Regions from separate parts of the Microbacterium sp. NPDC019599 genome, predicted to be linked through region 3. Evidence: predicted binding sites of a transcription regulator. Region 3 holds the regulator's gene; each other region holds the start of a gene.
What was found. The regulator LexA, encoded in region 3, represses DNA repair genes until DNA is damaged. The targets are predictions, from matches to a motif close to TCGAACANNTGTTCGA.
Positions count from the first base shown of each region.

Region 1: ABZ477_RS09520 (intein-containing Rv2578c family radical SAM protein) is a predicted target of LexA. The motif match lies at 1,127-1,142, and genes of this name have one in related genera.
Region 2: ABZ477_RS00180 (DUF222 domain-containing protein) is a predicted target of LexA. The motif match lies at 954-969, and genes of this name have one in related genera.

Region 1 is NZ_JBEYBL010000004.1:143,720-145,980, forward strand. It holds gene ABZ477_RS09520 (intein-containing Rv2578c family radical SAM protein) at 1-1,085, opposite strand, end outside; gene ABZ477_RS09525 (M15 family metallopeptidase) at 1,208-2,233, shown strand.
Region 2 is NZ_JBEYBL010000001.1:44,778-47,038, reverse strand. It holds gene ABZ477_RS00195 (DUF1048 domain-containing protein) at 1-246, shown strand, start outside; gene ABZ477_RS00190 (DUF1048 domain-containing protein) at 248-565, shown strand; gene ABZ477_RS00185 (hypothetical protein) at 621-854, opposite strand; gene ABZ477_RS00180 (DUF222 domain-containing protein) at 1,063-2,261, shown strand, end outside.
Region 3 is NZ_JBEYBL010000013.1:84,326-86,586, forward strand. It holds gene ABZ477_RS18210 (hypothetical protein) at 1-736, opposite strand, end outside; gene lexA (transcriptional repressor LexA) at 846-1,526, opposite strand; gene ABZ477_RS18220 (LysM peptidoglycan-binding domain-containing protein) at 1,783-2,160, shown strand; gene ABZ477_RS18225 (histidinol-phosphate transaminase) at 2,178-2,261, shown strand, end outside.

The DNA.
Region 1 (2,261 bases), on a different contig from region 3:
CGCTGGCGCTCGGGGAGACCGCCCGTGACTCGCACCGAGCGCACTCCGTTCGCGTGAGGCGGCTCGGTCACGTGCGGGATGCCGTGAACGGTGAGGGCCTCTTCGACGAGCTGCAGGACCTCCGGGTCCTTGTTGCTGATCCGGAGGATGCCACGCGAGCACGACCCCTCGGCGTCGAAGATGCCGGCGAGGAACCCTGTGTGCCACGACCGTGTGCGAAGCGAAGGGACGGTGATCAGCCGTTCGATCGTCTCGATATCCGTACGGCGGTCGGAATGGATCGCGGTCATCGCGCGGCGCGCGTCGGTCGCAGGTGTGAACGGACGCGTGCGGGTGGAGATGCCCTCGTCGGCGAGGAGTGCTCGCGTACGGTCCAGTGCCTCGGAATCCGCGAGAGCGAGGCGGAAGCGGTGTATCGCCCGGCGACGCGACCCATCGTCGTAGGTCCCGTGGAACAGCATCCCATCGCCCCGGATCATCCCGGCGAGGTATCCGCGTCGGTACTCACCTGTGCGGCTGGAGCTCAGAGCGGGCCGTCCGCCGAGGCCGAAGCCCTGCAGCCGGTTGTTCGTCGTGAGGAAGGGCCTTTGCCCAAGGCCGCTCATCGTGCCGCTGACGTGCTTCCAGCCACGATCTGTGAGGAACCGGTGGTCGCCGCTGGCCGTCAGTTCGGTGCCGTCCGCGAGCGTGATCCGGAAGGCCCGCTTTCGCGTCGACCACTTCGCGAGCACTCGGGTGCGGACGTAACGCCGATAGTCGCCTTTCTGCTGCGTCCCGATGATCTCCTGCCCGATGCTCAGCTCGTCGATGCGCCGCTGTCGCCCGTCGGCACAAAGTACAAGAGTGTCCGGACTCACGCAGTAGACACATGCATGCTGGCATCCCCGGTAGGGGTTCACGGTCCAGTCGAACGGCATGGCCGACGCGCTCGGAACGTGGTTCAGCGCGCTCTTGGCCATGACCTCGTGGAAGGTCACACCGGCGAACTCGGGCGTCGTCACGGAGCGGACCAGACCGTTGAGATGCTCGAGACCTGGGAGGGCCGCGGCATCCGGAACTCCGAGTTCTTGTCCCTGCCAGCGCATACGATCATTCGAACAGAAATACGAGACTGCGTCAAGGTGGGTCGAACACATGAGCGATGGCGTGCATCTGAGATTCTCCTCGGGTTCCGCATGGATGCCTCCGAGAGCGGGACAATGGCGGTGTGACGCCCCCGGCGACGCGCCGCGAAGCCCGCGCGGCCCACCTCCTCGCAACCGCCCCCGTGCCGGTGCGACACGCTCGCGCGCGCCGTGCCGCCCGCATCCGGGTCGGTTTCGCGGCTGTCGCGGCCGCGGCGCTGGGCATCGGCGGCGCCGCGGCGATCACGGCCGCGGTCATCGCACCGGAGCTCTCGGCATCCGCGGGTCTCGTGGCGGAGGCGACGCCGACGGCATCGCCCGTGCCGCTTCCCCAGGCCGTGTCGGAGCTCCCCGCCCCGAAGGTCGAGGCGGCGGCGGCGATCGCCGATCTGTGTGCGGACCCGGCCTTCGTCGCGGCACTCGAGTCCGGCGACGACGAGGCCACCTTGGCGGCCGCGGGCGGCGCGGAGCCCTTCCGCGCGGCGGTGGCCTCCGGCACGGCGGAGTGCGTCTCGCTCGCGGACCCCGCGCGCCTGTGGGTCGTCGTCAACAAGGCGCGCGCGTCCGATCCCATCGACTACCGGCCGGGCGGGCTTGCGGCTCCGGCCGGCGTGCGCGACATCGCGGGCGGCTCGCTCCGCGGTGAGGCCGCCGGTGCGCTCGCCGACATGATCGCGGCGGCGCGGGCCGCGGGCGCAGGCGAGATCGCGCTCGAGAGCGGATTCCGGTCGTACGCGACGCAGCAGTCGACCTACGGACGTCAGGTGTCGTCGCGGGGCGCCGCGGGGGCCGATCTCGTCAGTGCGCGCCCGGGCTACAGCGAGCACCAGACGGGGCTCGCCGCAGACGTCACGGCATGCACCTATGGCTGCGACGACATGGGGACGTTCGGCGGCACCGCGCAGCAGGAATGGGTCGCGGCGCACTCGTGGGAGTTCGGCTGGATCGTGAGGTACGTCGAGGGTCGCACCGAGATCACGGGCTATTCGCCCGAGCCGTGGCACCTCCGCTACATCGGGCCCGAGCTCGCGAGCGTCTATCACGAGGGCGGATGGCAGAGTCTCGAGGAGTTCTTCGGCCTGCCCGCGGCTCCCGATTACGGCGACTGATCAGGCCCTCCGCGCTTCACGCAGGCCG
Region 2 (2,261 bases), on a different contig from region 3:
ACGACACAGCTCTTCGCATACGGAGACTTCACCGGCCGGAACCTCACGCCGATCGCGGACAGCGCGCTCGGACTCCTCGAGGAGACCGCCGGCGACGGTCTGAGCATCGAAGAGGTGTTCGGCCACGACATCCCGGGGTTCTGCGAGGCACTCGCCGGCGGCGCGAATCGCCGCACGTACCGCGACCGGTGGCGGGCGCAGTTGAACAGGAACGTCGCGAGGCGACTCTCGCAGCTGGGAGGCTGACGTGGGCATCAACGAGATCATCGAAGGCAAGAAGCAGTGGCGTGCGCATGTCGCCCGGGTGAATGCGCTCCCGCCCGACTACCGGATCGTCTACGAGGAGATCCAGAAGTACCTCTTCAAAGTGGGACCGGTCAGCCTGACCGAGGGCACGCTCCTCGCGGACCTCGTCGACTTCTTCGAGGAGGGCGCGGCCTCCGGCAAGGGCGTACTCGAGGTCACCGGCAGCGACGTCGCCGCGTTCTGCGACGACCTCATCGGCGACACCGCCACCTACGCGGACGTCTACCAGGAGTCGCTGGGCCAAGGGCGCCAGTCGTAGCGGCGGGTGTGCGCATCTGAGGATGGGCTCCGCGGCGCGACCGCGGGGCCCATCGTCACGTCCGGCGGCGGACCGGTCCAGGGCGCGAGCGGATGCCGCGCGAAGCGACGATGATGCCGTGGACGACGAGTCCCGTCACCGCACCGAGCATCGCAGCAGGCACTCCGACCTCGATCACGGCGAACCAAGCGGTCGGCGGGTACGCGATCAGGCCGAGCACGAGTCCGACGGCAGCACCCGCAAGCGCACCGACGGACAGTCCGAGGAGCACGCGCCTCGACAGGCTCATACGAGAACTATGACTCGTGCGTCGGGGACGCGCCATCCTCGGTCGCGCGGAGTGGTCGAGATGAATGACGAAGAGTGCAGGACCGTCCTATTTCTCATTTCGAATCTTTGTACTACACTGTTTGCAGAAGCAGCGCACGTGCCCACTATGCGCTCGACCGTCGCAGAGGCCTTCTCTGCCCGTTGCGGGAGTGATCGTGGGGCACGACATGAAATCCGGCGTCCAGCCGAGTGCGTGGCCGGCTCTGGACGCGCTCGTCACTGAAGTCGTCGAGACCCGCCGGGCGACGGCCACGCTGCAAGCCCGTGAAGCACGCCTGCTCAGCGAGGCCATCGATCTCGTCGCCGACCGCGCTGCAGAACGGCGCGCGACTGGTCAACGTCTGCGCGAGAGCGATCTGCCCGCGCGCGAAGTGGCCTTCGAGCTCGCCGCAGCAATGCGTCTGAGCGATCGGACGGTCCAGGGTCGGATGAGCGACGCGGTGATGCTCGCGACCCGGCTGCCTGCGACGCTGCGCGCGTGGGAGGCCGGCGACATCGACGCCGGCCATGCGGGTGCGATCCTGGATGCCGGTTCCATGATCGACGACGACGCGGCGCGGGCGCGATTCGAGTCACTTGCTCTCGAGGCGGCCGAGACGGAGTCTCCGGCACGACTGCGTGCCGTCGCAAAGGCCATCGCTGCACGTGTCGACCCGGGCTCGGTCGAGGAGCGCATCGCGCGCAGCCAGGCAGATCGATTCGTGCGAGTCATTCCGCGAGACGACGGCATCGCGAGACTTCTCGCCGATCTGCCCGCTGTCCTCGCATACGCGATCGAAGACCGCCTCACGCAGATGGCACGCGATGTGAAGGATGCCGAGCTCTCGGCTCAGGTCACGGCGGACAGCGGCGGTGCCACGAAACTCGGAAGAGGCGACACCGATGACGTCGATCGCTCGGAACAGCCAGGCGACGTCGTGCACACCGGCCCGACCGTCACCGACGGCATAGCCGCACGGGCACGGACGATGGACCAGCTTCGTGCCGACGTCCTCGCCGATCTCCTGCTCACGGGCTCGCCCGTCGCTCACGGCGACGGCGGCGCGCTCGGCGCCATCCAGGGGCGGGTGCAAGTGACGGTCCCCGTCCTGACGCTCGCGGGAATCGATCACGAGCCGGCGCTGCTGGCAGGCCACGGTCCGATCGATGCTGCAACGGCCCGGATCCTGGCGGCCGGCGCACCGGGGTGGGATCGCGTGCTGACCGATCCGATTACCGGCGTGCCGCTCGCGGTGGACAAGTACCGGCCCGATGCCACTCTCGATCGATACCTTCGGGCGCGGGACGAACACTGTCGTGCGATGGGCTGCACGATGCCCGTGTGGCGGTGCGACACCGATCACACGAAGGATGCTGCACACGGCGG
Region 3 (2,261 bases):
AGGCGATCGCATACGTCGTGCGGATCGTCACGAGTGCCGACCCGGTCCCGATGATGACGACCTTGTCGACGGCCGGGATCACCTGGGCGACGCCGATGCCGCGGTCGATGAGGTTCTGCTTGACCTGCGCGACGATCGCTCCGAGCTGGATGCCCACGCCGTCGTCCGTCATGACGACGAGGCCCCCGCCGTCGGAGGTGGCGGCCGTCGTCAGGGCGCGGTGCGCGGCCCGGGTCGTCGTCGCCCACACGTTCGCGAACGCGTCGGACTCGACGACGCGCGTGACGGCGGTCGTGACGAGGTTCTCCAGACCCGCAGCGGCGGGCGCCTGGAGCAGCTGCAGGGCGTCCTGCGCTCGCGGCGGGAGCCCGAGCTGCGCGATGCCGTCGAAGACGCTCGAGGTGAGCTCGTCGAAGTCGACGTTGGCGTTGACGGCATCCATCGCCTCGTCGATGATGAGCTGCTGCACGGCGGGGTCCTGCGCGAGCGGCGCGAGCGTCGCGACGAAGGCCTCCTCGTCGACGAGCTGTACGCGGGCCCACGCCGCCACGATCGATACCGGGACCAGGATCGACGCGATGACGATGACGAGCGCCGAGACGAACGCTCGCCAGGTGCCGCGCGACCGCCTGGGAGGGGCGGCGGCCGGTTCGACGGGAGCGGTGCGCAGGGTCGCGTTCTCGGCTTGCAGCCGCTCGACCTGGGCGCGGAGGTCGTCGATCTCGGACGAGGACATGTCCCACCTCTCAGTGGCGCCCCCCGGCGCCTTGCGGCCTATTCTGCACCGGTGCCCTCGGGCGTGCCATCGACCAGGCGGGCGCCTCGTCCCGCGTGGGCGACCCGGCTCAGACGGCGCGCAGGACCGCGACGACCTTCCCGAGGACGGTCGCATCGTCGCCGAGGATCGGCTCGAACGCGGAGTTGCGCGGCAGCAGCCACGTGTGGCCGTCGCGCTGGCGGAACGTCTTGACCGTCGCCTCGCCGTCGAGCATCGCCGCGACGATGTCGCCGTTGTCGGCGGTCGCCTGCGAGCGGACGACGACCCAGTCGCCGTCGCAGATGGCGGCGTCGATCATCGACTCGCCCGAGACCTTGAGCATGAACAGGTCGCCCTTGCCGACGAGCTGCCGGGGGAGGGGGAAGATCTCCTCGACCTGCTGATCGGCGGTGATCGGGACGCCGGCCGCGATGCGGCCGACGAGCGGCACGAGGGCGGCGTCCCCGACGGCGGGAGCCGTGTCGGCGGGGTTCTCGGCTGCGGCGCCCGGCAGGTCGATGAGCACCTCCATGGCGCGCGTCTTGCCCGCGTCACGGCGCAGGTAGCCGCTCAGCTCGAGCTGGTTGAGCTGGTGCGTGACGCTCGAGAGGGACTTCAGTCCGACCGCGTCGCCTATCTCGCGCATGCTGGGCGGATAGCCGTGGCGCGCGATGGAGCGCTGGATGACCTCGAGGATCGCGAGCTGCTTGTCGCTGAGGCTCTTGCGGCGCCGGGTCTGGGGCTTGTCGCGGCCCATCGCGTCGCTCATGTGCGGCTCCTGTCTCGCGTCTCGAAGGGCAGTCGTCTTCGAATGTCGGAGGCCCGTGGTGGGGTGGCTCCATCGAAACGGTATCCGGTCCTCGGCGTGGTGCGCAGCATTCGCAGCGCGTGTCGCGTTCGACGGTCCGGCTCCCTTATCGGTCCTTGACATCGGATTCTATCGAAGATAGCTTCGGAATACAGGTTCGGAACCGCCTCTCCCGGCCGAGAGGCGGATCCGAATCTCTTCTCACCAGGAGGACGCCATGAGCGCGATCGGCATCACGACCCCCGGCTTCGCGAGCCCCGTCGTTCCGCGGACGCGCCTCCGACTCACCACGCGCGGGCGCCGGCTCCTCGCCGCCGTCGCGGCGCTGCCGGCGATCATCGCCCTCAGCGCGGCGCTCATCGGCGGTACTTCGGCGGCGCTCGCGTCGCGTGCGGGCGGGGCTCCCGCGGCGACGTTCCAGACGATCACGGTCCAGGCGGGCGACTCGCTCTGGTCGATCGCCGAGGAGGTCGCGCCCGGCGCCGACCCGCGCGACGTCGTCGACGCGATCGTGAGTCTCAACGCCCTCGAGGGCGTGACCGTCTCGGCAGGCGAGCGGATCGCGATCCCGGCTGAGTACGCGCCCGGACGGTGATCCTCGCGAGCCGTACCATGGGAGGGGTGACCGCTCGCCTCGACCAGCTTCCGCTTCGCGACGACCTTCGGGGCAAGACGCCGTACGGCGCCCCCCAAGCA